DNA from 2 places in the Gordonia alkanivorans genome. Region 2 is predicted to be linked to the other one. Evidence: predicted binding sites of a transcription regulator. Region 2 holds the regulator's gene; the other holds the start of a gene.

Region 1 (15,390 bases), 310 kb from region 2:
CGACAGCGCGCCCCACGGCTTGCGGACGACGAGGTACCAGAGGCCGCTGATCGCCGGGGTGAGCTTGATGCCGGCCATCAGACCGATCAGCGCTCCACCCGCGAGCACACCGCGTTCGCTCGGGGTCCCGTCGGCGCGGCGTGCCCAGGAGATCGCCAGCAGGGTGCCGAGCATGAGGAAGACGTTGATCTGGCCGTAGTCCAGGGTCACCCGGACCGGTTCGCACCAGATGGCCGGTGCGGTCCACAGCGCGGCGAGCGCGTGGACGTCGGTGGTGCGGCCGCAGAGTCGGAGCGAGAGGACCACGCACGCGTAGAGGGCCGCGAAGGTCGCGAGCTGCCAGCCGATCGCCACGACGTCCCACGGGATCAGCGACAGGGGATAGAGGACCACCGCGGCGAACGGCGGATAGGTGAAGGGGAGCGCGAAGTCCGTCTCACCGGAATAGGTGAACAAATAGAGCGACCCGTCGGCGAGACCCGCCGAACCGTCGCGGTAAACGTGCAGGTCCACGAAGTTCCTGCCGTTCACGGTCAGCGTGTCCCAGACGAGCCGCGCGATGATCGACGCCGCCAGGAGAGCGGTCGCCAGCACAGACCTGGAGCGCACGAATTACCAGGGTAGCCAGCAAAGGACGGCAATGGCGAAACGTGACTCGTCCGGGCGCGTATCCGCGCCCCATCTCGCCGCGCGTCGAGGCCGTCCGGGGCGGGTGTGAATACTGTCCCCATGCGGTTCTTCTACGACTCGGAGTTCATCGAGGACGGAAACACCATCGAGCTGGTCTCGATCGGGGTCGTCGGCGAGGACGGCCGTGAGTTCTACGCGGTGTCCACCGAGTTCGACCCCGGCCGCGCCGGTGACTGGGTCCGGGCCAACGTGCTGCCCAAGCTTCCTTCGCCGTCGTCGCCGGTCTGGAAGGACCGTCGCCGGATTCGCGAGGACCTCCTCGAGTTCCTCACCGCGGACGGGACCGACATCGAACTGTGGGCGTGGATCGGCGCCTACGACCACGTCGTCCTGTGCCAGATGTGGGGTCCGATGACCGCGCTGCCCCGTCCCATCCCGCGTTTCACCCGCGAACTCCGCCAGCACTGGGAGGCCGCCGGACGTCCCGCACTCCCGCCGGCACCGTCCGACGCCCACGACGCACTGAGCGACGCGCGGCACAACCTGCGCCGGTGGCAGGCGATCGAGAAGGCCCGTCTCGACTCGCGTGGCTGACCCGGCGTAAATCGCCGGGGAGTCTGCTTTACGCTGGACCAGTGGTGAACTGGACCGTAGACGTTCCTATCGACGAACTCCCCGAACTGCCGCCGCTGCCCGGTGGGCTCCAGGAGCGTTTCGACGACGCGATGAGCCGCCCCGCGCTGCAACAGCCGAGCTGGCCCGCCGAGGAAGCACGCAAGATCCGCACCGTCCTGGAGTCGGTGCCGCCGATCTGCATGCCCGCCGAGGTGCAGTCGCTGTCGGCGCAGCTGGCCGACGTGGCCGAGGGCCGCGCCTTCCTGCTGCAGGGCGGTGACTGCGCGGAGACCTTCGCCGACAACACCGAACCCCACATCAAGGCCAACATCCGCACGCTGCTGCAGATGGCCGTCGTCCTCACCTACGGCGCGAGTATGCCGGTGGTCAAGGTCGCGCGTATCGCCGGCCAGTACGCCAAGCCGCGGTCGTCGAACGTCGACGCCCTGGGCCTGCCGTCCTACCGCGGCGACATGGTCAACGGGTTCCCGGCCGACGAGGCCGTGCGCCAGCACGATCCGTCGCGTCTGGTGCGCGCCTATGCGAATGCGGCCGCGGCCATGAACCTGGTCCGGGCACTCACCCAGGCCGAGGCCGACCTGCACCGCGTCCACGACTGGAACCGCGAGTTCGTGCGGACCTCGCCCGCCGGCGCCCGCTACGAGGCACTGGCCTCGGAGATCGACCGCGGCCTGCGGTTCATGGACGCCTGTGGCGTCACCGACTCGAGCCTCCACTCCGCGTCGATCTTCGCCTCGCACGAGGCGCTCGTCCTCGACTACGAGCGCGCCATGCTGCGCCTCGCCGACGCCCCGAACAAGGACGCGCAGGAAAAGGTCCTCTACGACCTGTCCGCACACTTCCTGTGGATCGGTGAACGCACCCGCCAGCTCGACGGCGCGCACATCGCCTTCGCCGAACTGATCAACAACCCGATCGGTGTGAAGATCGGTCCGACGACGACGCCCGAGCAGGCCGTCGAATACGTCGAGCGTCTCGATCCGCACAACGTCCCCGGCCGCCTGACCCTCGTGGCCCGCATGGGCAACGGCAAGGTGCGCGAGGTGCTCCCGGCGATCGTCGCCGCCGTCGAGGCGACCGGACACAAGGTCATCTGGCAGTGCGACCCCATGCACGGCAACACCCACGAAGCGTCGACCGGCTTCAAGACGCGTCACTTCGACCGCATCGTCGACGAGGTGCAGGGCTTCTTCGAGGTCCACCGCGCGCTCGGCAGCCACCCCGGTGGCGTGCACGTCGAGCTGACCGGTGAGGACGTCACCGAATGTCTCGGTGGCGCACAGGAGATCTCGGATCTCGACCTCGCCGGCCGCTACGAGACCGCCTGCGACCCGCGCCTCAACACCCAGCAGTCGCTGGAGCTGGCATTCCTCGTCGCGGAGATGCTGCGCGGCTGAGGTTCAGCCGATCGTGAGATAGGTGCTGCCGACCCAGAACCCGGCAGCACCGAGGCCCACGGCGAGCAACAGCACCAGGAGAATCCACAGGAACGCGCCCAGTCGCCCGCCTCCGCTCAGGTCGGGTTCGAGCGGGTCCTGGTCGCGCGCGGCGACGACGCCTCGGCCCCGTGAATCCGCCCGGTTCTCGCGCCCACGCGCGGGCGCGGGCCGATCATCCGCGTCGCCGACCCCGGCGACCGGGCGGACCGGTGCCGCGGGGGAATCCGGCGACGACGATCCGGGCTCGTAGGGCCCCGGAGCCGACTGGACCCGGGTGTCGTGGCCGACCGCACCGGCTGCGTGGTAGCGCGACTTCATCTCTCGCTCACGGGACCGCTTCGGCGCGGGCACCGTGAAGGGCGGCAGGTCGAGGTCGTCGGCGACCGCGAGCAGCGCATGCTGCATCTCGAAACCGTCGGCGAAGCGGTCGGCCGGATTGCGTTCCGTCGCGCGCAGCACGATCTCGTCGAACTCCGCGGGGACGCCGGCGATCACGTCACCCGGGGCGGGGACGTCGTAGGTGAGTCGCTGGTAGGCCAGTGACAGCGGCGAGTCCCCGTGGAAAGGGGTTCGGCCGGTGAGCAATTCGAACATCATCACGCCCATGGAGTAGACGTCGCTACGGGCGTCGGCGTGGGTGGACTCGACCTGTTCGGGGGACAGGTAGGCGGCGGTGCCGAGGATGACGCTGGCCGAGGTGACCCCTGCCTCGGCGACGGCGCGTACGAGACCGAAGTCGGCGACCTTGACCTCGCCGGCGTCGGAGATCAGCACGTTCTCCGGCTTGACGTCGCGGTGAACGAGGCCCGCGGCATGCGCCGTCCCGAGGCCGCCGAGCACGGGTTCGGCGACGGCGACCACCGCATGCGGCGGCATCGGACCTCGTTCGCGGAGGAGCTCACGAAGGCTGCCGCCGTCGACGAGTTCCATGACCAGGAAGGCGATGCCGTTGTCGATGCCCTGGTCGTAGACCGCGACGAGACCCGGGTGTTTGAGGCCGGCGACCGCACGCGCCTCGAACTCGAAGCGGCGCAGGAACTGCGGGTCGCCCGAGTACCGGGAGTCCATCACCTTGACCGCGACCTCGCGTCCGAGCCGGAGGTCGACACCGAGGTAGACCGCCGACATTCCGCCCCGCGCGATGGGGGCGTCGATGCGATACCGGTCCTCGAGGACGGTCCCGAGCATCGGGTCGACGGAGGAGTTCACCCCGCTGAATCTACCTGCAGGACCAGACCGTCGGCGTCATCACCGCGTGTGACCCACCCCCGGGTGTCGGCGGTCGCGACACCGCGCGCGGAGATCGACGGTTTCATCGTGCCCGGATGTACCGCTACGCTTCTCCCCGTGGGTTCCATTCCGTTGTCGCCTGACACCCTGTCCGCTGATGTCGAGATGCTGTCGGTCGACGAGGTCGCCGACCGGCTCGCGGTGTCAACCAACCGGGTGCGCACACTCATCCGCGACCACAACCTGCTCGCCGTCTCCCGCGGTGGGCATCCGGTCATTCCGGCGGTGTTCTTCGACGACGAGGGCGTCGTCAAACACTTCTACGGTCTCGTCGGGGTCCTGCTCGACGGCGGTTTCACCCGCGACGAGGCGATGAACTGGTTGTTCACCGTGCACGAAGACCTCGACCTGTATCCGGCCGCGGCGCTGCACACCGACTCCGCCCGCGAGGTCATCCGCCGGGCGCAGGCTCAGGCTTTCTGACCTCGCCGGCCGCTGGTTCCTCCGGTGCGCCGGTCCGGTCCGCGCCCCACGCCCATCGGCCGAACCGGCCGAGCCGCAAGGGGTCCGGACGCAGCAGCGACCAGGCGGCGAGTCCCGCGAGCAGGAACGCCAGCGTGAGTTCGAAGGGCTTGTAGAAGACGATCGCGTCGTCCGGCTGGAACACGATGAGCATGAACGTCGACGCTCCGACCACGGTCGCGCGCGCCCACGGCGGGAGGGTGAACGCCACCGCGATCGCCAGCGCCCACGTGTAATACCAGGGGAGCGTGGACGGCTCGAGCAGGAGCACGGCCAGCATCGCCCACGCCATCCCGGCGACCGCATCCCTCTCGTTGCGCCGGTGACGCCACCACAGGGCGACGAGGGTGATCGCGAGGACCACGGACCCGATCGCGCGCGTGATCTCCAGCACCGGTTGCAGATTGAGTGCGACGAACGGTGCGGCGACCAGCGTGACGAGATGCGCGACGAAGGTCGGGATGGTGAACCAGTTGATGATCACGTCGGCCCAGCCCAGTCCTGTCAGCCAGCCCAATCCCAGGCCCACCAGCAGGGTCCAGAGTCCGAACACCGCAACCGAGATGCCGACGATCGCGGCGAAGACGCCGACGACGTCGCGGGCGGTCACCTGCCGGCGGGAGCGTATGTGGGACAGCCAGATCCAGAGCACGAACGGCACCGCGATCCCGGCGGTGATCTTGATCGACACGGCGAGCGCGAGGACCGCGGTGCCGGCGACGTGCCGTCCGCTGACGACCAGGACGACACCGGTGGTCAGCACGCCGGCCATCAGGAGTTCGACGTGGGGTCCCGCGACGAGATGGATGAGGACCATCGGATTGAACAGCGCCAGCCACAGTCCCGCCTGCGGCGAGGCGCCGAAATGGCGTGCGAGTCGCGGGATCGCCCACAGCGACAAGAACAGTCCGGGTAGGAGGACGAGTCGCACCGCGAGGATGCCCGCGACGACGTGGTCGCCGGTCACCTCGGTGACGACGCGCAGCAGACCCATGGTGAACGGCCCGTACGGCGCCGTGGTGGTGGCCCAGACCGTGGCCATGCTGTCGACGAGCGGGCCCGGATGGTGGGCCGGACCGTCGGCGTAGGGGTTGAACCCGGCACCGAACACCGCCCCCTGCGCGAGGTAGGCGTAGACGTCGCGGCTGTAGACCGGCACGGCCACGAGCAGCGGCGCCGCCCAGACGAGCAGCCATCGCTGCAGGGTCCGGACGGACGGGGAGTCCGCGGCCCCCCGGGCGGTCCGACGGCCGAGCCGGACCCAGGCGAACACCATGAGGAAGACGCCGAGCCAGAAGAAGGTACCGAAGAGGTTCTTGCCGTGACCGTAGGTGATCCAGCTGAGTCCCAGGTCGGCGAGTGTCGTCGTGTTGCGGGGCGGGTCGCCGACGCCGAAACTGCCCACGCACACCAGAATCGCGCCGATTGCGCCGGTGATCAGATCGCCGCGTGCGGTCCGGTCAGCGAGGTCCGGGCGAGTGGGCGTCGGAGTCGATGCCTTCACGCGGGAGTTCACGCCTCGCGATGCGCGGTCCGGTGGGCGACCGCGGTGAGTTCGCTGCGGATGTCGTCGCCGATGTCGGCGGTGTCCAGTGCGCCGAGGGCGGCGCCGAGGAGGTCGTCGATCTGGCCCTCCATCTCGGCGACCGCGCCGACGTCGACGAGAAGCGCTCGCGCGGAGCCGAGTTCGTCCTCGTCGAGCGGGCGACCGATGAAGTCCCGCAAGCGGTTCCCGAGGGCGGGGTCGGAGTCGTCGGCGCGTCGTAGGGCGGTGGCCAGGAGAGCCGTGCGCTTGCCCGAGACCAGGTCGTCACCCGACGGCTTGCCGGTCCGCTCGGGGTTGCCGAAGACGCCGAGCTGATCGTCGCGCAACTGGAAGGCGATACCGAGGTCGTGCCCGATCTTCCGCAGCGTCGCGACCAGAATCTCCGACGCCCCGGCGAGACGTGCCCCGAGCTCGAGCGGGCGGGCCACCGTATAGGCGGCGGTCTTGAACTCCATCACGCGATACGCGGCGGCTGCCGAGTCGTCGCCGCTGGCCTCGTTCACGATGTCGAGGAACTGGCCGCCGAGCACCTCGGTGCGCATCGCCGCCCAGGTGGCGCCGACGGCCGGCGGGAGAGCGCGGTACCGGGAGGTGTCCGAAACCCCCGGCCGATGATCGTGCACGAGGTCGTCGGCCCACGCGAGCGCGAGGTCTCCGGCCAGGATCGCCGCGGCCACCCCGTGGCCGGCGGCGTCGCCGGCCCAGGAGGCGGCGGCATGCCGCGACTGGAAGACACGGTGCAGCGTCGGGTGCCCGCGCCGGGTGTCGGACTGATCGATGATGTCGTCGTGGATCAGGGCGCACGCCTGCACGAGTTCGAGGGCCGCACCCACCCGCAGGGCGTCGCTGGCCTCACGGCCGACGCTCGACGCCGCGTCGGAGTCGGCGCGACCCGATTCGGTCATACCGCACCGCCATCCGGCGAAGGCGAAGACCGGCCGGATGCGCTTGCCGCCCTGCAGGACGAAGTCGCGGACCAGTTCGGCCGCGGTGCCGACCACCGGGGCGATCTCGGCCGCGGCGGGGACCGCGACGTCGAAGAAACTGCGCAATTCGGTCTCGACGGCCGCCGGGACCGCATCGAGCGAGGTCGGCGTGGGGGAGGCGGAGGTCACCCTGCCAGGCTATGCGAATCGCTATCTACACTGTTCGGGTGACCCCAACCGCTCCGGCACCCTCGATCGTCGAACGCCTGTCCGCCCCGCACCGTGGACCGGTGCCGTTCTCCGTCGAGTTCATGCCCCCGCGCGACGCCGAAGGCGAAGCCCGGCTGTGGCGCGCGGTGCGGATCTTCGAGCGGTTGTCCCCGGCCTTCGTGTCGATGACCTACGGTGCCGGCGGTTCGACGCGCGACCGCACGGTCCGCATCACCGGCGAGCTCGCCGCCCAGACCACCCTGCTGCCGGTGGCGCACCTGACCGCGGTCAACCACAGTATCGCCGAACTGCGCGCACTCGTCGGCGCGTACGCCGATCAGGGCATCGCGAACATCCTCGCGTTGCGCGGCGACCCGCCGGGCGATCCGCTCGGCGAGTGGATCGCCCATCCCGAGGGCGTCGAATACGCCGAGGAGCTGGTCCATCTCATCGACACCCTCGGCGACTTCCACGTCGGGGTGGCGTCGTTCCCGGAGGGCCATCACCGTGCCCCCGACCTCGAGCACGACACCCGCAACCTGGTGAACAAGCTCCGCGCGGGTGCCGAGTACTCGATCACCCAGATGTTCTTCGACGTCGAGGACTACCTGCGTCTGCGCGACCGGGTGCAGGCCGCCGACCCCGAGCAGGGTGCCAAGCCGATCATCCCGGGCATCATGCCGGTGACGTCGCTGGCCAGCATCAAGCGCATGGCCGAGCTGTCCGGTTCGGTGATCCCGCCGAAGGTGGTGGAGCGATTCACCAAGGCCGCGGGCGATGGTCCCGAGGAGGATCGTGCGACGGTTCGCGCCGTCGGCATCGACTTCGCCACCGAGACCGCGGAACGGCTCATCGCCGAGGGCGCACCGTGCCTGCACTTCTGCAGCCTCAACTTCGCCAAGGCGACTTCAGAGGTACTCGGCCGCCTCGGCGTGGACGTCGACGCCGCGCTCCACGTCCCCGCCTGACCCTGGAACCTGGCTGTTCGGGTCCTAACTCTTCTCGGGCGCTGTCGAGGCCTTCGGGTCAGCGGCCGCCGAGAGTCCCTCACCCGACAGGGTCGACGGTGCGGTGTTGGTGGCGACCGGTCGTCCCGGGCGCGGGCCGCGGTACCGCTTCGCATAGGCGAGCCGCGCGATGATCAGCACCGCGATGAGACACACGATGGCGACGAACCAGGACCAGCTGCTGACCGCGGCGGTCGCGGGATCCGGGTAGGTGGCATCGGCGGTGAAGTCCGACGGCTCGCCCGGAGCCGGGGTCCAGGTGACCGTCGACTCGCCGACCTGGTCGCCGTTGGTCGCCGTCACCGGCCCGCCGAAGGTGACCGTCAGCTGGACGAAGTCGCGACCCGGGATGAGTTCGGACAGGTCGGTGTCACCGCGGAAACGAACCACCTCGCCGCTGCGCTTGGCGGTGAGGTCCATCGTCAGCGAGGTGTCGCCGTAGGCGTCGGCGATGATGTCGCCGAGCTGGCCGAACTGGCCGGCGGTGAGATCGGAGAAACTCGCGCGGCTGCCCACGCGGGTGACCGCCTCCTCGCCGTTCCCGGCGTCCCCGCTGCGGTCATCGCGGTCGGCGGACCCCGATGGGGCAGCCGACTCCTCGGGTGTCTCCTTGTACTCGGTCACCGAGACCTGCCCCATCATCGACTCGGGGAGATCCAGCTGCGGAGCGCCACGGGGATTGTCCGGTGACGTCGCGACGATGACACTGCCCGAATACCGATCGCCCACCGTCGTCGAACGCTCCAGGCAGCCGGCCATCAGCGGCGACAGAAGGAGAGTCACGACCGCCACCGCCAGCGGCATCAGCCGGCGGGGTCGGGACTGACCGCGGGAGGACTTCGGTGCACCCTGCTCGGGAATCGACAATCGCACGCTGCTCATCGTGCCAGACACTCAGCTGAACAAACGTCTCCTACGCAGTGCGGCGTGCCCGGCGATGTAACCGCTCGCGCCCGTCACCCCGCCGCCCGGGTGGGTCGACGCCCCGGCCAGGAACAGTCCGTCGGCGCCGGGGACGCGATGGCCCGCCAGGTCGGGGGTCGGTCGCCACATGAACATCTGGTCGATCGACATCTCGACATGCATGATGTTGCCGCCGATCAGGCCCAGCTCGGACTCGAGATCCTCGGGGGTCTGGATGTACCGGTGTGCGATGGACTCCGCGAAACCCGGTGCATGACGGTCGACTTCGTCGCAGACCGCGGCCGCCGCCTGTGCCCCCAGCGTCGACCAGTCGCCCCCGGCGTCGCTTGCGCCCGCCGTTGATCGAGCACCGGCGAGCCGATAGGGGTGCCACTGTGCCCACAGGTTGATCGCGTGCCTGCCCTCCGGGGCGAGGGTGGGGTCGATCGCCGAGAAGCTCATCGCCACCACCGCGGGCCGCGGCGGTAGTGCACCGACCGCCGCAGCGGCGTGCGCACGGATCAGGTGCGCACGGTCGGTGACCAGCAGGCCGAGTGCCGAGTGGACGCCGTGGACGGGCAGGTCGTCGGGGAGGTCGCGGTAGACGGGCAGCGCGGTCGTGCCGAGACGCACCGCCATCCCGATCCCGCTGCCGACGACGATGTCGCGTCGCCAGCGGTCGATGGTCCCGGCGTCGAAACCGCCCGCCGCCAGCAGGTCCAGGGTCGCCAGCACGTGGCAGGCGTTGATCACGGTCGGTGTGCACCGACGCTCGCCGGATTCGGTCTGCACCCGCCAGTGGTCACCGCACCGGGTGATCGAGACGGCCGGGTCCCCGCACACGATCCGGCCGCCGTCGGCGCCGATGCGGTGGACGAGCGCATCGGTCAGCGCACCGCTGCCGCCGATCGCGCGGCCGGGCGGGATGAGATGCATCAGGGCGGCGAACCCGACCATCGGCGCGGTGCCGGGTGCGTTCATCGGCGGTCCCGACTGCGCACCGAACCAGGCGAGCCCGGCCTTGAGCTGTTCGGAGTCGAAGTATCGGTCGAGGAGCGAGTCGCCGGACGCCATGAGTTCGGCGGTGAGATTCAGCATCGCGCCGCTGCGGCGTCCGATCAGGCCGGTGCGTTCGGTGGTGGCCGTCGAACCGAGACCGGCGAACGCCCGCCCGAACTGTCCCATCGACGCGGGTCGGTAGAAGACGTCCATGACGGCCCGCGCGCGCGGCGTCCAGGTCTCGACGAACTGCCGGTATGCCGCGGCATCCTTTGCGCCGCAAGATCGTTCGATGGAGACGCACGTGGCGTCGAGATCGGTGCGGAAAACGATCGCCGGGGCCGTGTCGGTCGCCGGCACGAAGGCCCAGGGGTCGCAGTCGACGTACCGGAGTCCGTGCGAGGCGAGGTCGAGGTCGTCGAGAACGGGGGAGTGCCGGATCATCAGGTGCGCCGAGGAACCGCGATCGATGCGGTGCCCCGGGAAACGTTCGACGGTCGACACCGCCCCGCCGGGGATGTCGTCGCGTTCGAAGACCTCGACGTCGCGACCGGCCTTCGCGAGGTAGGCCGCGGCGATCAGGCCGTTGTGGCCGCCGCCGACGACCACCGCGTCGCGCCGCTCCCCGTGCCCGCTCATGCGTGTTCCGTGCCGTGCGCTGTCGTCTTTGTCTGTGCCATGCCCTCTATCTTCCGGATGGTGGGGGACCGGGGGGCGGCGGTTGCAGATTCAGCGGCAACGGACGGCCGAGGAACGCGAACGGACGGGGGTCGCCGGTGAAGGTGAAATGCCGGAGCACGTCCGTGAAGCCCATCCGCCGGTACAGCGACCACGCCCGGTTCTGTTCGGCGGGGATCTCCGGCGTAGACAGGAGGACATGACGTTCGGGCCGCTCGGCGAGGAGCCGTGCCAGCAGCAACTGTCCGATGCCGCGTCCCTGTGCGGTGGGATGAACGTGGAGCTCGGTCAGCTCGAAGTAGTCCCGGGCGATCATCTCGATGTCCGCGGGCGAGCGTCCGGTCTGCCGCAGCCCGAGCCGGAGCTGCTGATTCCACCACTGTCCGGTCGCGCCGGTGTAGCCGTACGCGATGCCGACCAGGACGTCGTCGGGACCCGTACCCACCGGCGGTCCGACCCGGCGACGGGACGTCGGCATCGACTGCGCCTCGTGCGGGGGCAGGGTGGCGACCGCGCCGATCGCGCGCCAGCCCGGCCGGGCGATGTGCTCGCGCCACAGGGACGCTCGATGCATCTCGGTCCCGCGGGGATATCCCATCGCGGTCACGTAGACGTCGAGAGCGGGCTCCAGCCACACGCGGGAGTCCTGACCACTGAGGTTCACCAGCCGGAGCGTCAACGTCGGGTCGCTTCCGGGTTCACCGAGCGGGCCCGCACCGCCCCGGCCATGCGTTCTCCGACCATCTGGCGTGACTGTCCTCTCGGTACGGCGGACTCCGCGGAATCGGGTCGCGGGACCCGGTGTTGAAGAAGGATGCGGGCGCGGACCCACGCCTTGAAGAGACGCGCGCCGCTAGCTATATTGAACGTGTCGAACGGGTGTTCGATGAATGTGCCTCCGCAAGCTGTTCGCGTTCATCCCGACGACATGACGGTCCGGTGGCGGACGAGGGAAGCGTCTGCCACCGGACACCGTCGCCAGCGAGTGAGGAGGATGCCATGCCCGGACGGCCCACATCCCGCCGGTCCGCCCCCGTCGACCCGGTGATGGTCGGACGTGCGCGCGACCTCCTCCAGCGCGCCCATCTCCTCCTCGACAACGCCGACGGCGTCTCCGACGACGCCGAGCGATTTCGGCAGTTCTATCTCGTCGCCCTCCGTGCGGCAGGCGCCGCGCTCGCGATCGGCGAGCCGGCCGGCCCCGCCCGTCGCAAGACGTCGAACGCCTGGACCCGCATCGGAGTTGTCGCTCCCGACCTCGCCCCGCTGGCCGCGCGCTTCGCCACGCTGTCGCCCGTCCGGATGAAGATCGAGTCGGGGATCATCCGAACACTCGACCCCGACAGTGTCGCCGGCATGCGACTCCTCGTCCTTGATTTCCTCCGCCGGGTCGAGACCTTGGTCATTGCTTACGAGCAAGGCAAATTCGGGACAGAGGAGCCCCAAATCGGGCGAACTGCGTGAGGCCGGACACACATTCGGCGTTCCGTTGTCGTTCCGGTATGTGCATCCGGACCAACAACAGCGAGTAATGGTGGTCGCGGCTGATTTCACCTCGTATCATGGGAGAATAAGGCGCAGACGCCTCACCGGTCGCGGTTGACCGTCGTCGGCGTCGCGGATCAGGGAGAAGGAGGGTCGGTGCCACTTTCGGAGCACGAGCAACGCATGCTCGAACAGATCGAGAGCGCTCTGTACGCGGAAGACCCCAAGTTTGCGTCCAGTGTCAAGCGTCGTCGGCTGGGTAAGTCGAGTGGCCGTCGTCGCCTACAGGCGGTGGCCATCTTCGTCGTCGGCCTCGTGATGCTCGTCGGCGGTCTCATCGTCAAGATCGACATCGGGGGATTCCCGATCGTCAGCCTCCTCGGCTTCCTGGTGATGTTCGGCGCCGGTCTCTTCGCCCTCTGGGGTGACGACCTCGCCGACTCCGCGACGTCCGCGCCGCGTGCCGGAGGCAAGAAGCAGTCCGGGTCGTCCGGCTCCAAGCGCAAGCTGTCGGAGCGGATGGAAGAACGATTCAACCGTCGGTTCGAGCAGGAGTAGATCCCCGGCCGGCCTGAAGGCCACGACTCATCCGGAGCCGCGCACCCAGTGGGTGCGCGGCTCTTTCGTATGTGCGATCCAGCGCGCTCCCGGCCGTGCGCCCCAGTCGCCCCACCGTCACCCACTCCCGGGCCCCACCTTCCCCCACCGGGGGTCCCCACTTTGCTCCACTTATGACGGAACTGCTGGTCGCACGGGTATCTGGCACCTCAGGAAACACGTCTGCCACACGCTCCGGGAGGTGTAGACGCGCGTTTGCGCACGGGACACGCACGAAGTTCCACACATTCTGCCCGCTTGAACTGGGGATTTGCTGAACGTGGGAGATCGTGTGGGCCTCTGGGGTGGAAAGTGGAGGAAAGTGGGGTACTGTGGCAGCACTGGGTGAGGCGATCCGGAGCGCGGAACCCAGGGGCAGGAGGTGTCGACATGTCTGTGCGATTCGTCGGCACCTACACGCCCAAATTGGACGACAAAGGGCGACTCACGTTGCCCGCGAAGTTCCGCGATGCACTGGCAGGAGGGGTAGTGGTCACCAAAGGCCAAGACCACAGCTTGTCGGTGTATCGGACCGAAGAGTTCGATGCGATCGCGGCGAGGATCGTCGAGGCGTCACGCAACGACCCTGACCTGCGTGCGTTTCAGAGGACCTTCTTCGCCGGTTCGGAAGAACAGCGACCGGACGGCCAGGGCAGGATCAGCCTGTCCTCCGACCATCGCATCTATGCGGGACTGTCCAAGGAGTGCGTGGTGTTCGGCAGCTTCGATCACCTCGAGATCTGGGATTCGGCCGCATGGGACGAGTACCAGACGCAGCACGAGGAGAACTTCTCGGCAGCCAACTCGGCCGCGTTGAACGCGGTCTTGTAGCCGAGAGGGGACGGGGCTGAGCGGTACTCGGGCTTCGGGTGGCACGAGGCCCCGATCCGGTCCGACCCTGGCGTACTTCCCCAACGCCAGGTACGGAATCGGATCGGGACCTCGCTCCATCCGGGGCGCGGCCCGACGGTGATCCGCCGTCCCGCCCGCGACATGACACTCCTCCGACAAGTCCTTCGCACCGAAACGCCGACTCTGCCGACCGACATGGCCGACACGCCGATGGGGGCCCTCCGTGGATGACACTGGTGACGACACTCGCCGCTCGGGCGAGTTCGGCCACATCCCGGTCATGGGCCGGCGGATCGTCGAATTGCTCACCCCGGCACTGGAATCAGAAGACCGGCGGGTGTTCCTGGATGCGACGCTCGGCGCCGGTGGGCACAGCGAACTCATCCTGAACACATTCCCCAACGTGCACCTCGTCGGCATCGACCGCGACGCCTCCGCCCTGGACATCGCGCGACGCAGGCTCGCGCCGCACGCGGACCGGATATCCCTGCACCAGGCCACCTTCCACGAGATCGCCGACGTCCTCGACGACGCCGGTGAGGAATCCATCGACGCCGCGCTGTTCGACCTCGGCGTCTCGTCGATGCAGCTCGACCAGGCCGGCCGGGGATTCGCCTACTCGGTCGACGCGCCCCTGGACATGCGGATGAACTCCGACGACCCCGTCACCGCGGCGGACGTCCTCAACACCTACGGTCACGGCGAGTTGGCCCGTGTGCTCTCCGAATACGGGGAGGAGCGCTTCGCCGGCAAGATCGCCTCGGCGGTCCTGCGTGAGCGCGAGAAAGAACCCTTCACGACGAGTGCGCGCCTCGTCGAACTGCTCTACGCCACCATCCCGGCGGCGACACGGCGTACCGGCGGCCACCCGGCCAAGCGAACATTCCAGGCCCTGCGTATCGAGGTCAACCACGAACTCGACGTCCTCCGTGAGGCGTTGCCGACCGCGCTGTCGGTGCTCACGGTCGGCGGTCGTGTCGCGGTGATGAGCTACCAGTCGCTCGAGGACCGGATCGTCAAGCGGGAGTTCGCAGCTCGTACGACCTCGACCTCCCCGCCCGGCCTGCCCGTCGAGTTGCCGGGCACCGCCGCGGAGTTCCGCCTCGTGACCCGTGGCGCCGAGCGTCCCGACGACGAGGAACTGTCCATCAATCCGCGATCGGCACCGGTGCGAGTCCGGGCGGTCGAACGAGTCGAGAAGAAGGGCTGATCATGACGATCCTGCACGACGCCCCTCGTCGTCCCGGCTCCGGCCGTTCCGACGACAAGCGTTCCGGCACAGCCCGTTCCGGAGCAACCCGCTCCGACGCCGGGCGGTCGGATGCCGAGCGTGACAGTCGGCGGTCGCGGCGTGCACGCATCGAATCCGAGCGCGCGACCCGTTCGCGGGCTGCCCAACGCGCGCTGGACCGGCGCCACAAGCGCATGGCCACCGGTGCGAGCGCACCGCGCGCGGCCCGCGGCGGGCTGTCGATGTCCGGTGTCTCGCTCCGGGAACGGTTGCAGCACACACCTTTCGTGGTCCCGGTCATCGCGCTGCTCGTCCTGGGCCTCGGTCTGAGCCTGTGGCTGTCGACCAAGTCGGCCCAGGACTCCTACAAGCTCGGCATCGAGCGGACGGAGAACCAGTCGCTCATCGACCAGCGCGACGCGCTCAAGCGGACCTACGAATCCGGCAACTCGGCGCCGGAACTGTCCCGTGAGGCAACCCGTCTGGGCATGATCCCGTC
Region 2 (15,390 bases):
CCTCACCGCCGACGGCCTCGCGGCTGTCGACTTCACCGCCGGCGTGGTCATCGAGGCCGACGGCTTCCCGAACGGGGCCAACGTCGAGCTGCTCACCCCGCCGGTCGAGGACGTCGACGGACGTCTGTACGCGCGGATGCGGGTCTTCGAACGCGGCGTCGGAGAGACGCGTAGCTGCGGAACGGGCCTGGTCGCGGCCACGCGCGCCGCCCTCGACGCGCGCGGCCAGGACACCGGCGAGCTGCGCATCGGCATCCCGGGCGGCGAGGTCACCGTGACGATCCGGACCGACGGCTCGACCCTGCGTGGCCCGTCGATGCTGGTCGCCGACGGCGTCCTGCGACCGGGCTGGGACCGCTGAGCCGATAATCACGTGCTCGGCGGGGGCGGGGCGTGAGACCATGGACCCCGTATGACCGAATCATCAGCACAGATCCTGTCCGACGCGGACCTCGACGATCGCCCCGGTGACCCCCACCGCGACGACGATCCGACCGTCGGCGAACTCCAACTCTCCGAGCGTGCGTCACTCCAGCGCGTCGCCGGGCTCTCCACCGAACTCACCGACGTCACCGAGGTCGAGTACCGGCAGCTCCGCCTCGAGAAGGTGGTCCTCGTCGGTGTCTGGACCGAGGGCAGCGCCGCGTCGGCCGAGGCCAACATGGCCGAGCTCGCCGCCCTGGCGGAGACCGCCGGTTCGCAGGTGCTCGACGCGTTGATACAGCGCCGTTCGAAGCCGGACTCGGCGACCTACATCGGTAGCGGCAAGGCCGAGGAACTCCGCGAGATCGTCCTGGCGACCGGGGCCGACACCGTCATCTGCGACGGTGAGCTCACGCCCGCCCAGCTGACCGCGCTGGAGAAGGTCGTCAAGGTCAAGGTCATCGACCGGACCGCCCTGATCCTCGACATCTTCGCCCAGCACGCCACGTCCCGAGAGGGCAAGGCGCAGGTCTCGCTGGCGCAGATGGAATACATGCTGCCGCGCCTGCGTGGTTGGGGTGAGTCGATGTCCCGGCAGGCCGGTGGCCGTGCCGGCAGCAACGGCGGTGTGGGTCTGCGTGGGCCCGGTGAGACCAAGATCGAGACCGACCGCCGGCGCATCCGTGAGCGGATGGCCAAGCTGCGCCGCGAGATCCGCGACATGAAGAAGGCGCGCACCACCAAGCGTGCGGCGCGCAACCGTTCGGCCATCCCGTCGATCACCGTCGCCGGCTACACCAACGCCGGCAAGTCGAGCCTGGTCAACGCGATGACCGGCGCCGGTGTGCTCGTCCAGGACGCGCTGTTCGCGACCCTCGACCCGACGACGCGCCGGGCCACCCTCGACGACGGGCGGGCCGTGGTCTTCACCGACACGGTCGGTTTCGTCCGCCACCTGCCGACCCAGCTCGTCGAGGCGTTCCGGTCGACGCTGGAGGAGGTCGTCGACGCCGATCTGCTCCTGCACGTGGTCGACGGATCGGATCCGTTCCCGATGGAACAGATCTCGGCGGTACGTCAGGTCATCAGCGAGGTCGTCGCCGAGGAGAAGGCGGAGGCGCCGCCGGAACTGCTGGTGATCAACAAGATCGACGCGATCGACGGTAACCGGCTCACCGAGCTGCGCGGCGCGGTCGGCGCCGACGCGGTGTTCGTCTCGGCACGCACCGGCGAGGGACTGCCCGAACTGTTCGACCGGGTCCGCGAGTTCGTGGGCCGCGAAGACGTCGAGCTCACCATCGAGGTGCCGTTCTCCCGCGGCGACATCGTCTCCCGGATCCACAGCGAGGGCGAGGTCCTCACCTCCGAGCACACCGAGTCGGGTACCACCATGAAGGTCCGCGTCCCGGCCGCTTTCGCGGGCGAGATCGCGGACCTCGAGGTCTAGCTGTCAGTCGGCATCCAGGTCGGTTTCGACGAGGGTGACGATCTTGTCGAGCGCCGCCTGGTCCTCGGCGGTCACCACGACCCGGGTGCCCTTCTCGGCGCCGAGCGTCATGATCATCAGCGCGGAACCGGCGTCGACCGGGTCGCCGCCCTCGAGTCCGAGGGTCACGGTGCTGCCGGTGTCGGCGACGGCCTCGGCGATGATCGTGGCCGGCCGGGCGTGCAGGCCGACGGCCGATCCGACGGTGACGGTGGTGCTGGGCATGGTGCCTCCTGTGTTGGCGATTGCTTGTCGGTTGGTGGTTGTGCGTGGCGATGTGGTCGCGCGTCGGGGTCTGGACTTCAGGCTGCCACGGCCTCGAGATCGGCCGCGGCGATCTCGCGGGTCCGGCCGAACTGCTTCGCCGCGATCACCACGACCGCGCTCAGGACGGTGCCGGCGAGCAGGGCCACGAGGAACAGCACCCAGCTGTTCATGGCGAAGAAGACGAAGATGCCGCCGTGCGGGGCGCGGAGCTCGACACCGAATGCCATGATCAGTGCGCCGGACAGGGCGCCGCCGGCCATCATCGACGGGATGACTCGGAACGGGTCGGCCGCGGCGAACGGGATGGCGCCCTCGGAGATGAACGACGCCCCGAGAAGCCATGCGGCCTTGCCGTTCTCGCGTTCGGGTTCGGTGAACAGGCCGGGACGCAACACCGTTGCGAGCGCCAGGGAGAGCGGCGGGACCATGCCGGCACACATGACGGCGGCCATGATCTGGAACTGTGCGGGACCGGCGGTCGCGGCATCGGCGATACCGGCGGTGGCGAACAGGTAGGCGGTCTTGTTGACCGGGCCGCCGAGGTCGAAGCACATCATCAGACCGAGCACGATGCCCAGGACGACGGCCGATCCGCCGGACATGCTCTCGAGTCCGGAGTTCATCTGCTCGGTCAGCCAGGCGAGCGGCTTGCCGAGAACCAGGTAGAGCAGACCGCCGACGATCAGGCTGCCGAACAACGGGATGACCACGACGGGCATCAGTCCACGGGCCCACTGCGGCACGGGGAGTCGCGAGATCCACAGGCACGCGGCACCGGCGATGAGGCCGCCGATGAGTGCGCCGATGAAGCTCGCGCCGACTGCGAGGGACACGATGCCCGCGACGAAACCGGGTGCGATGCCGGGACGATCGGCGATCGCAAAGGAGATGTACCCGGCCAGGACCGGGACGGCGAGTCCCATCACCCCCGACCCGATCGCGAAACTGACCGCGCCGAGGTACTGGAGGAGACCCCCGGAGGGGAGATCCCAGAGGCTGTTGTTCAGGGCGATGAAGGCGGCGTCGTTGAGGGAACCGCCGGCATCGAGCGTGCTGTTGGCGATCTCGTAGCCCGCGAGCAGGAAGCCCAGCGCGATGAGCAGACCGCCCGCCGCGACGAACGGGATCATGTAGCTGACACCGGTCATGAGTGCCTGACGGGTGCGCCCGGCCAGTCCGACGCCGGATGAACCCGCCTCGGCGGACTCGGTGCCGCCGTCGTCGGTCACGCGAGCCGCATCCGGATTCCGTCCGGCCGCAACGGCTTCGGCGATCATCGTGTCGGGTTCGTTGATGGCGCGCTTGACGCCCGAGGCGATCACCGGCTTGCCGTGGAAGCGGCCCTTGCCCTTGACCCCGATGTCGGTGGCGAAGATGACGGCGTCGGCGGACGCGATGACCTCGGGATCGAACGGTGTGGTGGCCGAGGAGCCCTGCGTCTCCACCGCGAAGTCGACCCCGGCCCGTTCGGCAGCGTACTTCAGTGCGTCCGCGGCCATGTAGGTGTGCGCGATCCCGGTGGGGCAGGCGGTGATCGCGAGGATGCGCGGCCGGTTCTCGGAGACCGTCTCGCTGCGCTTCTCGGTGGCGGCCGGGGTCTCCCTCGCCGCCGGGGCTGCCGGGGGAGTGGCGGCCTTCCCGGCGTCGGGATCGATGGCCGCGGTGACCAGTTCGATGACGCGGTCGTCGGTCTCGGCCTCGCGGAGGCTCGCCACGAAGTCGGGGCGGACGAGCGAGCGCGCCAGGGAACTCAGCAGTTTCATGTGCGCGGCCGCACCGCCCTCGGGGGCGGCGATGAGGAAGACGAGATCCGCCGGACCGTCGGCTGCGCCGAAGTCGACCTTGCGGGACAGGCGCGCCATGGCGAGGCTCGCCGACGTCACCGATGCGGTGCGGGCGTGCGGGATCGCGATGCCACCGGGTAGTCCGGTGGCGGACTTGGCCTCTCGCTCGAGTGCCGCCCGGGCCAGGTCGGCGGGATCGGTGGTCCGTCCGGCCGCGGCCAGAGCATCGGCGAGAGTGGTGATGACGGCGGCGGGGTCGGCGCCGGCGTCGACGTCGAGACTCACCGTCTGCGCGGTGATGATCTGCTCGGTCATGGGATGTCCTTCGGCAATGTGGGTCGGGGGTTTGTGGGGGTCCTGTGGGCGCGGGATCGGCTTCATCTCATCGGCCGGCCCCGGAGAGTTCCGTGATCGTGACCCCGGACAGGTCGAGATGATCGGGAGTGGGGGAGGCAGTGCCGGCGAGCGCGGCGGCCGCCGAACCGTAGGCGACGGCGGAGCGGAGACATTCCGGAGCCGACGCACCGCGCGTCTGGGCGATGAGGAAGCCGGCCAGGGACGAGTCGCCCGCGCCGACGGTGCTGCGCGGGACGATCGGCGGTGGGGTCGCGCACCAAGTGCCCGCAGCGGTGACGAGGACGGCGCCCCGCGCCCCCAGCGTCGCCAGGACGCTGCCGCCGATCTGCTCGACAAGGGCCTGCGAGGCGGTCACGACCGGCCGGAGATCGTTGCGCGACAGGGAATCACGGAGCTCGGCGGCATCGGCGCCGGTGAGTTCGGCGAGTTCGTCCTCGTTGGGTTTGATCAGGTCGACACGTCCTGCCGCGGCTGCGCGCAACGGTGCTCCCGAGGTGTCCACGGCCACGCGGCATCCGGCGGTGACCAGCGCGTCGGCGACCGTCCGGTACCAGTGCTCCGGCACGCCGGGTGGAAGTGATCCACACAGCGTGACCCACTCCGCGCCGTTCGCGTGGGTGCGGATCAGAGTGGACAGCGACTCGAGCTGAGCTGCTGTCAGGGTCACGCCCGGGGCGTTGATCTTCGTGGTGGTGCCGTCGGATTCGGCGATGGTGACGTTGGAACGGACCTCGCCGTCGACGGGGACGGCGTCGTAGGGGAGTCCGAGGTCGTCGAGCGCGGCGAGCAGGGGGTCGCCGGTGCGAGCGGGCAGCAGGGCCCGTGTCGAGAGACCGGCGGCGGCGACGGTGCGGGCGACGTTGACGCCCTTGCCGCCCGGTTCGGCGCGGACGACGCCGGCCCGCTGGACCTCGCCGCGTCGCAGCGGGGTGGCGAGTTCGAGGGTGCGGTCGACGCTGGGATTGGCGGTGACGGTGAGGATCACGCGATCACGACCTCGACGCCGCGGGCGGACAGTGCGGCCGAGAACTGCGGATCGATGCCGGAATCGGTGATGAGAACGTCGATGTCGTCGATGCCGGCGAAACCGGACAGCTCCTCGCGCTCCATCTTCGAACTGTCGGCGAGGACGACGACGCGGCGGGCTGCGGCGACCATCGCCGCCTTCACCGCCGCCTCGTCGGGATCGGGGGTGGACAGACCGTGCGCCTCGCTCAGGCCGTTGGTGCCGATGAACGCGGTCGTCACGCGGAGTCGGCCGAGCGCGGCGACCGTTTCGGCGCCGACCGTCGCCTGCGTGAGTCCGCGGACGCGACCGCCGAGGGAGTGGAGACCGTCGGCATGGCGTCCGGCGAGCAGCCCGGCGATCGGGAGGCTGTTGGTGATCAGTGTGAGATCGCGGTCGCGCGGCATGGCCTCGGCGGCCCGGAAGGTGGTGGTGCCGGCGTCGAAGAGCACCGATCCGCCGTCGGGCGGGAGGAAACGAAGCGCGGCACGGCCGATCGCGGCCTTCTGCTCGGTCTGTTCCGTCTCGCGCTCGTCGATGCCGAGTTCACCGATCACGCGCAGGACCTCGGGGCGGACGGCACCGCCGTGGACTCGCTGCAGGTGCCCGGCACGTTCGAGCACCGCGAGGTCGCGGCGGACCGTCTCACTGGTCACGTCGAACTTCGCGGCGAGCTCGGCGACCGAGGCGCGTCCTGCGACGCGTACCTCCTCGGCGATGGCCTGCTGTCTCTCCTCGGCGTACACACCGGCTCCGTTCTGATCGTTCCCGTGGCGCTGATCGGGTCGTCCAATGTGGGAACATGCGGCTTTGCGTGTTGTAGTAATTGTGTTTACGCCTGTTTGTGTTGACAAGTCAAGAAGAATTTGTAACCGTGGTCACATGACGCAGATTCTGACGGGGACGCCGGTTGTCGGTGGTGTGGCTCTCGGGCCCGCACTCTGGCCGGGACGCCGACCCGACCACTCCGCAGAGGCACTGGGCGCAGGCGTCGAGATCGCCGAGGACCGTCGCGCCGACGAGGCCGAACGGTTCACCGCCGCGGCGGCCGCGGTCGCCGCGCGCCTACGTGAGCGTGCATCGCAGAACACCGGCGTCGCCGCCGAGGTGCTCACCGCAACGGCCGGACTCGCGGAGGACCGCGGCTGGATCGGTGCCGCCTCGGGTCTGATCGCCAAGGGCGCCTCGGCGCCGTCGGCCGCCGTCGCCGCCACCGAACAGTTCGCCGCCGTGTTCACCAAGCTCGGTGGGCTCATGGCCGAGCGCGTCACCGATCTCAACGACGTCCGCGACCGCGTCCTCGCCGAACTCCTGGGCCTCCCCGAGCCCGGCGTGCCCACGCCGGACGTGCCCTCGGTCCTCCTCGCCGACGACCTCGCGCCCGCCGACACCGCGGGGCTCGATCCCGCCACCACCATCGCGCTGGTCACCCGCCTGGGCGGGCCCACCAGCCACACCGCGATCATCGCCCGGCAGCTCGGCATCCCGTGTGTCGTCGCGGTCCCCGGTCTCGCCGGGATCGACTCGGGCACGGTGATACTCGTGGACGGCACGACAGGCGAGATCGTCGTGCAACCCGACAACGCCGCCGCGCGGGCCCGTGTCGACGAGTACACGCGTCAGGCCGCACGGGTCGCCGGCTGGTCGGGCCCGGGTCGCACCGCCGACGGTGTGGAGGTGGCGATCCTGGCCAACGTCGCCGACGGATCGTCGGCCCGTGCGGCCACCGATCATCCGGTGGAGGGCGTCGGACTGTTCCGCACCGAACTGGCCTTCCTCGAACGCGCCGACGAGCCGTCGGTGGAGGAACAGGCGGACATCTATCGCGAGGTGCTCGACGCGTTCGGCGGCCGCAAGGTCGTCATCCGTACCCTCGACGCCGGCTCGGACAAGCCGCTGCGCTTCGTGTACCAGCCCGAGGAGGCCAACCCGGCCCTCGGTGTGCGCGGCGACCGGATCGCCTTGGCACACCCCGAGATCCGTGCCCATCAGCTCGACGCGATCGCGCGCGCCGCGGAGGGTTCCGAGACGAGCCCCTGGGTCATGGCGCCGATGATCGCCTCACCGGCCGAGGCGGCCGCCTTCGCCGCTCAGGTACGGGAACGCGGACTGGTCGCCGGGGTGATGATCGAGGTCCCCGCCGCCGCGATCCTCGCGCCGGCGATCCTGGCCGAGGTCGACTTCGTCTCGATCGGCACCAACGACCTCACGCAGTACACGATGGCCGCCGACCGGATGTCGGCCGATCTCGCATCGCTGACCGATCCGTGGCAGCCGGCGGTCCTGCACCTCATCGCGACGGTCGCGCGGGCCGGACGGGACCAGGGGAAACCGGTGGGCGTGTGCGGCGAGGCCGCGGCGGACCCGATCCTCGCCTGTGTGCTCGTCGGGTTGGGTGTCACCTCGCTGTCGAGTGCTCCGGTGGCGGCCGCCGCGGTCGGTGCCCGCCTCGGCGGCGTCTCACGGTCGACCTGCGAGAACGCGGCGACAGCCGCGCTCGCCACCACCGATCCGGCTGCGGCGCGCGCGGCTGCCGCCGCGGTTCTCGAGAACGAAGAGGTCAGATACGCCGCATCACGGTGACGACCTTGCCGAGGATCACGGCCTCGTCGCCCGGGATCGGGTCGAACAGCTCGTTGTGCGGCATCAGCCAGACATGACCCTTCTGGCGCTTGAAGGTCTTGACCGTGGCCTCGCCGTCGATCATCGCGGCCACGATGTCGCCGTTGTCGGCCACGTTCTGCTGGCGCACGACCACCCAGTCGCCGTCGCAGATCGCGGCGTCGATCATCGACTCGCCGACGACCTTCAGCAGGAACAGCGAACCCTCGCCGACGAGCTCGCGGGGGAGCGGGAAGACGTCCTCGACGGCTTCTTCCGCGAGGATCGGGCCGCCTGCGGCGATCCGGCCGAGCACCGGCACGAAGGTGGGCTCGGGTAGCGCACCACCGGTCGGTGAGGTGGGCGTCGGCGGCTCACTCGGTGCGATGTTGACCGCTCGCGGACGATTCGCGTCGCGCTTGAGGAGGCCCTTGCGTTCGAGCGTCCGCAGTTGGTGGGCGACGGAGGAGGTCGACGTGAGACCCACCTCGTCACCGATCTCGCGGATGCTCGGCGGGTAACCGCGCTCGCGCACGGATCTGCGGATCACCTCGAGAACTCCGCGCTGCCGCGGCGTCAGCGAGGCCTCGGCCGCCGCCATGTCTGCCGGGGCGACGGGCTCGTCGGCGCCCCGCGCTCCGGTGCGCTTACCGCCGTCATCGCTCATGATCGGGTTCCTCTCGATTCCGAACGTGCTGGTAGATCGCTTGTCTGACGACGACCCTAGCCGAGAATGCCGACCGCATCAAACATTTGTTCGACGTGTTGCGAGACAAGTGTCGGCGTGCCGTGCTACAAATCGAACATCAGTTCATCGAACAGATGATCGACAATCGAACAGTTCGAACGCCGACGACGCAGCCGGAGCACGGACAAGCGTTCGACCGGAAACACGGAGGGCATCATGCGCACCGCCACTCTCATCGACCCCGACCGCTCCACCGATTCGGTCCGTGGTGACGTCCTGGAGCGTCCGCGCCCGATGCGCCGCGGCGACGGCCGCCGGCCCGTCGACGGGCGTCCGGTGCCGGAGTCGGCGGTCCGGGTCCGCCGGGTCGCCTCCACCCGGTGCGCCTCGCCGGTCGGTATGCGGGGTCGTGCACCGGTCGTACCCGTCTCGCGTGTTGCGCATACCGCGCCCTCGGCCGTCATCCGGCGGCGTCGGCGCACGGCGACGGCAATTCTCGCCGGCGTCGGGCTCGCTCTGGCCGTGTGGGTCATCGCGGTCGTCGGTCAGAACTACGCCGCGACGGTCACACCTTCTTCGGTCGGCACCGAGGTCGTACACGTGCGGTCGGGCGACTCGCTGAGCACCATCGCATCGCGCGTCGCCCCCGAGATGCCGCGTGAGGCGGTCGTCGACGAGATCATCCAGCTGAACGACCTCCCGTCGAGCGGGCTGCGCGTCGGTCAGCCGCTGCTCGCCCCCCGGTACCACTGAGCACGGGCGGTATCCTCGATGTCACAGGGACCGGCCGACTACCGGCCTGGCATGCGGCGCGGCTGCACCAGAGTGTCCCGTGACCTGCGTGAGGATACGATGCGCTGCCCCTTCTGCAAGAACGACGACACCAAGGTCATCGACTCGCGTGTCGCTGATGAGGGGCAGGCCATCCGGCGCCGCCGCTCCTGCGTGGAGTGCGGGCGACGCTTCTCGACCGTGGAGAGCGCGGTGCTCGCGGTGGTCAAACGCAACGGCGTCACCGAACCGTTCAGTCGCGAGAAGGTGATGAGGGGCGTCCGGCGCGCATGCCAGGGACGCCACGTCGCCGAGGACGCATTGGCGCAGCTCGCCCAGCAGGTCGAGGACACCGTACGTGCCAGTGGATCGGCCGAGATCCCCAGCAACGAGGTCGGTCTCGCGATCCTCAAGCCGCTGCGCGACCTCGACGAGGTCGCCTACCTGCGGTTCGCGTCGGTCTATCGCTCGTTCGACTCCGTCGAGGACTTCCAGCGCGAGATCGACGACCTCCGAGCCGCCTCAGCCGAGTCGGTCAAGAGTTCGTAGGACCCGCTTCTCCGACACCGGGTACGCGGTGCCGAGCCGTTCGGCGAACAATCCCACCCGCAGCTCCTCGACGAGCCACTGGGCCTCGTCGTTGACGTGCGCCTTCCGGTGGTCGGGCACCTGAGTCAGTCGTTGCGCCCACCGCTCGGTCACCCGGTCGACGACGGCTACTCCGGCCTGATCCCGGGCCGCCGATGCGGGGAGCGCCGACAGGCGGGCCTCGGCGGCCGCGAGGTAGCGCGGCACATTCTCCAGATGTCGTCGTGCGGTGGCGGCGACGAATCCGTCGAAGACGAGATTGTCCAGCTGTTCGGCGACGTCATCGGCCGCGAGTGAACCGGCATGTCGGTCGATCGCGGCACGGACCGGTGCCACCCAACCGAGGGATTCGACGGCGAGAGAGAAGTAGTCCGGTGCCGACTCGGTGATCCGTGGACGCAACTTCTCGGTGAGCACGCGGAATGTCTCGGGAGAGCGCACCGCCGACAGGGTGCCGGCGTCGAGGCCCGCCACGACATCGCGGATGGCGCGACGTGTGCAGTCGGCCAGCAACGCATCGAGATCCGGGTAGGGGCTCTGGCTCAGCGCGAGTCGACCCGCGGCCCCGAGGGAACCGGCCACGCGGCGGTGCAGGGGCGGGATCGCCAGGTCGAGGAGCGCGACGATTCCTCTCGCCGCCAATCGATCACGGGTCTGCTCCGACGCGGCGTCGATCACGACCACCCCGCGCGTGCGTCCGGCGTCGTCGGTGATCGCGTCGATGGTCGGGTAACGGGTGAGGCGTTGTCCGGCGATGTCGACGGTCCGCTGTGCGGCGAGAGTGCCGATGCCCTCGTCGGTCCAGGCGCGATACAGGGTGCGCTTCACCGTCTTCGACGCTGCCGGGGTGGCCGCGCGCTGCAGTTCGGCGATGGAATCGGCTCGCGCGGTGATCTCCCCGGCGTCGTCGGCGACCGCGAAATGCATCCGTAGGTGGGCCGGAATCCGGTCGACGTCGAAATCGCCTGCGGTGACCGTCATCTGCGTGATCGTGGTGAGCTCGCGAGCGAGCCCGACCGTGAGTGGCTCGCTCCGTGGGGTGAGGCGGGCCAGTGCCAGTTCGGCGAAACGCTGTGCCGGCGACATCGACTTGCGTAGCTGCTTCGGCAACGACTTCACCAGTGCGGTGGCCAGTTCCGTCCGCATGCCGGGCACCGACCAGTCGAAACCCGCCGGGCGCACGTGGGGGAGCAGTGCGCGCGGGATCATCACGGTGACACCGTCATCGGGGGTGCCGGGCTCGAACCGGTAGCGGAGTTCGAGTCGGGTGTCGCCCTGCTGCCAGGCGCCCGGATAGTCGGTGGGGGCGGCTTCGGTACTCGCCGCGACGTCCTCCGGCTTGAGATCGAGCAGAGCCGCATCGGAGCGCCGCGCCTTCTTCCACCACGTGTCGAAGTGCCGTGCGGAGGTGACCTCGGCGCCCACCCGCTTGTCGTAGAACTCGAACAGCTGGTCCTCGGTGATCACCAGTCCGCGTGTGCGCATACGGTTCTCGACGTCGGAGGCGGCCTCGAGCAGTGCGCGGTTGCGTTCGAAGAACGGGTGCTGCGTGCGCCAGTCGCCCTCGACGAGGGCGTGGCGGATGAACAGTTCGCGTGAGACGACCGGGTCGATGGGGCCGTAGTCGACGCGACGACGCGCGACGAGGGTGACGCCGTAGAGGGTGACCCGCTCGTAGGCCATCGCGGCACCGCGCTTGGACGACCAGTGCGGTTCGCTGTGCGTGCGCTTGACCAGATCGCCGGCCAGCTTCTCCGCCCACAGCGGGTCGATGCCGGCGACCGTGTGCGCGAACAGTCGCGAGGTCTCGAGGACCTCGGCGGCCATGATGAACGGCGGCGGCTTCTTGGCGAGCGGGGACGCCGGGAAGATCATCAGCGTCGTGTTGCGCGCCCCGGTGAACTCGCGGCCCTCGGTGTTGCGCGCCGCGATGTTGGAGAGCAGTCCTGACAGGATCGCGCGATGGACCGCATCGGCGTCGACCTCGGGCAGGTCGGAACCGGCCGGACTCACCGGCCAGTCGAGATCCTTGACGATCTCGGTGAGCTGGCGATGCAGGTCCCGCCATTCCCGGATTCGCAGGAAGTGCAGGAACTCCCGTTCGCACATCCGACGGAACTTGCTGCTGGACAGCTCCTTGCGCTGTTCGTCGAGGTAGCGCCACAGCTCGACGTAGGACAGGAAGTCCGACTGCGGCACGACGAAGCGCCGGTGCGAGGCGTCGGTGGCCTCGCGATGTTCGGCCGGACGCTCGCGGGGGTCGGGCAGGGACATCGCGGAGGCGATGACCAGCAGGTGGTCGAGGCAGCCGAGTTCGCGACCCGCGATCAGCATCCGCGCGATCCGCGGATCCACCGGGATCCGGGACATCGAGCGCCCGACGGGGGTGAGGCGCGGCGGGCCGCCCTCACGGCTCACGGTGATCGCCCCGAGTTCGGTGAGCACGCCCATGCCGTCGCGGATGGCGCGCTCGTCGGGCGGCTGGACGAACGGGAAGTCCGCGATCTCACCGAGTTTCAGCGAGGTCATCTGGAGGATGACGGCGGCGAGGTTGGTACGCAGGATCTCCGGGTCGGTGAACGCGGGCCGGGCGTCGAAGTCGTTCTCGCTGTAGAGCCGAATGCACACACCGGGGGCGACGCGACCGCACCGGCCGGCGCGCTGGCGGGCGCTGGCCTGCGAAACCGGTTCGATGGGAAGGCGATTGACCTTGGTGCGGGTCGAGTACCGGCTGATACGAGCGGTGCCGGTGTCGATGACGTAGCGGATGCCGGGGACCGTCACCGATGTCTCGGCGACGTTGGTGGCCAGCACGATGCGGCGACCGTTCGACGGGGCGAAGACCTTCTGCTGGTCGGCGATCGACAACCGCGCGAACAGCGGGACGATCTCCGCGCCGCCGTTGCGGCCCGTTCCCGTCCGGCGCTTCAACGCATCCGCGGTCTCGCGGATGTCGCGTTCGGTGGGGAGGAAGACCAGGATGTCGCCGCGGCCGCCGGCCCACAGTTCGTCGATCGCGGCGTCGATGCCCTGGATCTGGTCGAGGTCGGCGTGTTCGCCGCCGCCGGTGTCGTCGCCGCTGTCGGGGCGCTCCTGCAGACTCAACGGCCGGTAACGGACCTCGACGGGGTAGGTGCGACCCGACACCTCGATGACCGGGACCGACATCTCGGGTGTGCTGAAATGCCGTGCGAAGCGGGCGGGTTCGATCGTCGCCGAGGTGATGATCACCTTCAGGTCCGGTCGTTGCGGTAGCAGCCGTCGCAGATAGCCGAGGATGAAATCGATGTTGAGGCTGCGCTCGTGGGCCTCGTCGATGATGAGGGTGTCGTAGCGCCGCAGCATCGGATCGGTGGCGATCTCGCGGAGCAGGATGCCGTCGGTCATCACGCGGATCAGGGTGTCGGCGCCCGAGCGGTCGGTGAACCGGACCGAATAGCCGACCGCGTCACCGAGTTCGGTGTCGGTCTCGTCGGCGATGCGCTTGGCCACCGAGCTCGCCGCGATACGACGCGGCTGCGTGTGGCCGATGGTGCCGCGGATGCCCCGGCCGAGTTCGAGGCAGATCTTCGGCAGCTGCGTGGTCTTGCCGGAACCGGTCTCACCGGCCACGACCACGACCTGGTGGTCCCGGATCGCGGCGGCGATCTCCTCGCGGGCGGCCGAGACGGGGAGTTCGTCGGGGAAGCGCAGCACCGGCACCGTGGCCCGGCGACGGTCGAGGCGGTGCCGGGCCTTCTCGACGTCGGCGACGAGCTGTTCCCATCTGTGCGGATCGGGGGTGCGGCCGAGTTTGTCGACCCGGCGGCGCAGACGGTGGGCGTCGACGATCGCGACCGCGTCGAGCGACCGCAGCAGTTCGGAACGGGAGATGCCGGGCTGAGGATCTCGCGGGGCTGGATCTGAGGACTCGACCGACATGATGACTCCAGGATATGGGTCGATGCCGGGGGCGCTCACCTCGCCCGGCATCATGGTGGGCATGTCTGAAACTTCTGGTGCTCTGTGGCACGGCTTCGCCGACATGGGTGCGGTGACCGCGAGTGGCCCCTTCGTCGTGACCAAGGGTGAGGGGACCCGTATCTGGGACCGCGAGGGCAAGGAATACATCGACGCGACCGCCGGTCTGTGGTTCACCAACGTGGGCCACGGGCGTACCGAGATCGCCGACGCGGTGTCGCGTCAGCTCGGCACCATCGCGCACTACTCCAACTTCGGGGACATCGCGAGCGACGTCACGCTGCAGCTCGCCGACGAGCTCGCCGCGATCGCGCCGGTGCCCGGGTCGAAGATCTTCTTCACCTCGGGCGGCAGCGACTCGATCGACACCGCGGTCAAGCTGGCCCGCCGCTACTGGGTGGAGCAGGGCAAGCCCGCCAAGCGCGTCGTCATCAGCCGCACCAAGGCCTATCACGGCATGCACGCCGCCGGTACGTCGCTGGCGGGCATCCCGCTCAACCACGACGGCTACGGCGAACTCATGCACGACGTGCAGAACGTCGACTGGGATGACGCGAAGAGCCTGCTCGGTCTGATCGAGCGGGTCGGCGCCGAGAACATCGCCGCGTTCTTCTGCGAGCCGATCATCGGCGCCGGTGGCATCTACCTGCCGCCGGCCGGATACCTGGACGAGGTCCGTGCGATCTGCCGCGACCACGACATCCTGTTCGTCGTCGACGAGGTCGTCACCGGCTTCGGCCGTATCGCCGGCAACTCGTGGTTCGCCTCGGCACGTTTCGACCTGCAGCCGGACATGATCACCACCGCCAAGGGGCTCACCTCGGGCTACGTGCCGATGGGTGCGGTCTTCATCGCGCCGCGCCTCGCCGAACCGTTCTTCGCCGGCGGCGTCTGGTGGCGCCACGGCTACACCTACGGCGGTCATGCCGCGGCCGCGGCCGCCGCACTGGCCAACCTCGAGATCATCCGCCGGGAGGACCTGCTCGCGGAGGCCACCCGACTCGAGGGCGACCTCGCGGTGGCCCTGTCCCCGCTGGCCGACCTCGACGCGGTGGCCGAGGTGCGCACCGGGCTCGGTGCGGTCACCGCGGTGCAGCTCGCCGATCCGGCGACGGCGCCGGCCACGGTGGTGAAGCTGCGTGAGCACGGCGTCAGCACACGCGCCGCCGGGCAGGGTGCGCTGCAGATCTCGCCCTCGTTCGTCATGACGACCGACGAGGTCGGCGAGATGGCCGACCGCATCCGTGCCGCGCTGAGCTGACGGCCCGAACACTGTCGAACAACACGAAGCCCGGCTGCCGAAAGGCAGCCGGGCTTCGTCGTGTTGCCTGGATCAGGCGTTCGCGAGCACCTCGGTGGTGGCGATGGCCTGGGCCACACCGGTCACGATCGAGGCGACCTTGAGGGCCTCGAAGATGGCCTCGCGGTCGACGCCGGCCTCACGCAGGGTGTTCTCGTG

What was found. Region 2 encodes LexA, which represses DNA repair genes until DNA is damaged. Its sites were predicted from a motif close to CGAACANNTGTTCG; they were not measured.
Region 1: C5O27_RS12400 (SAV_6107 family HEPN domain-containing protein) is a predicted target of LexA. The motif match lies at 11,599-11,612, and genes of this name have one in related genera.

Annotation. Positions count from the first base shown of each region.
Region 1 covers NZ_CP027114.1:2,723,508-2,738,897, forward strand. Annotated here, with positions in the region: gene C5O27_RS12345 (glycosyltransferase 87 family protein) at 1-594, opposite strand, end outside; gene C5O27_RS12350 (polyadenylate-specific 3'-exoribonuclease AS) at 730-1,224, shown strand; gene C5O27_RS12355 (class II 3-deoxy-7-phosphoheptulonate synthase) at 1,266-2,663, shown strand; gene C5O27_RS12360 (protein kinase domain-containing protein) at 2,667-3,914, opposite strand; gene C5O27_RS12365 (Rv2175c family DNA-binding protein) at 4,053-4,418, shown strand; gene C5O27_RS12370 (alpha-(1->6)-mannopyranosyltransferase A) at 4,387-5,973, opposite strand; gene C5O27_RS12375 (polyprenyl synthetase family protein) at 5,970-7,118, opposite strand; gene C5O27_RS12380 (methylenetetrahydrofolate reductase) at 7,130-8,107, shown strand; gene C5O27_RS12385 (LppM family (lipo)protein) at 8,132-9,028, opposite strand; gene C5O27_RS12390 (phytoene desaturase family protein) at 9,041-10,687, opposite strand; gene C5O27_RS12395 (GNAT family N-acetyltransferase) at 10,734-11,405, opposite strand; gene C5O27_RS12400 (SAV_6107 family HEPN domain-containing protein) at 11,726-12,190, shown strand; gene C5O27_RS12405 (DUF3040 domain-containing protein) at 12,368-12,769, shown strand; gene mraZ (division/cell wall cluster transcriptional repressor MraZ) at 13,199-13,639, shown strand; gene rsmH (16S rRNA (cytosine(1402)-N(4))-methyltransferase RsmH) at 13,884-14,870, shown strand; gene ftsL (cell division protein FtsL) at 14,873-15,390, shown strand, end outside.
Region 2 covers NZ_CP027114.1:3,038,089-3,053,478, forward strand. Annotated here, with positions in the region: gene dapF (diaminopimelate epimerase) at 1-361, shown strand, start outside; gene hflX (GTPase HflX) at 413-1,870, shown strand; gene C5O27_RS13825 (HPr family phosphocarrier protein) at 1,874-2,134, opposite strand; gene C5O27_RS13830 (PTS fructose transporter subunit IIABC) at 2,212-4,275, opposite strand; gene pfkB (1-phosphofructokinase) at 4,343-5,302, opposite strand; gene C5O27_RS13840 (DeoR/GlpR family DNA-binding transcription regulator) at 5,299-6,069, opposite strand; gene C5O27_RS13845 (putative PEP-binding protein) at 6,206-7,906, shown strand; gene lexA (transcriptional repressor LexA) at 7,884-8,591, opposite strand; gene C5O27_RS13855 (LysM peptidoglycan-binding domain-containing protein) at 8,829-9,365, shown strand; gene nrdR (transcriptional regulator NrdR) at 9,465-9,932, shown strand; gene hrpA (ATP-dependent RNA helicase HrpA) at 9,906-13,892, opposite strand; gene C5O27_RS13870 (aminotransferase family protein) at 13,915-15,192, shown strand; gene C5O27_RS13875 (alkyl hydroperoxide reductase) at 15,265-15,390, opposite strand, start outside.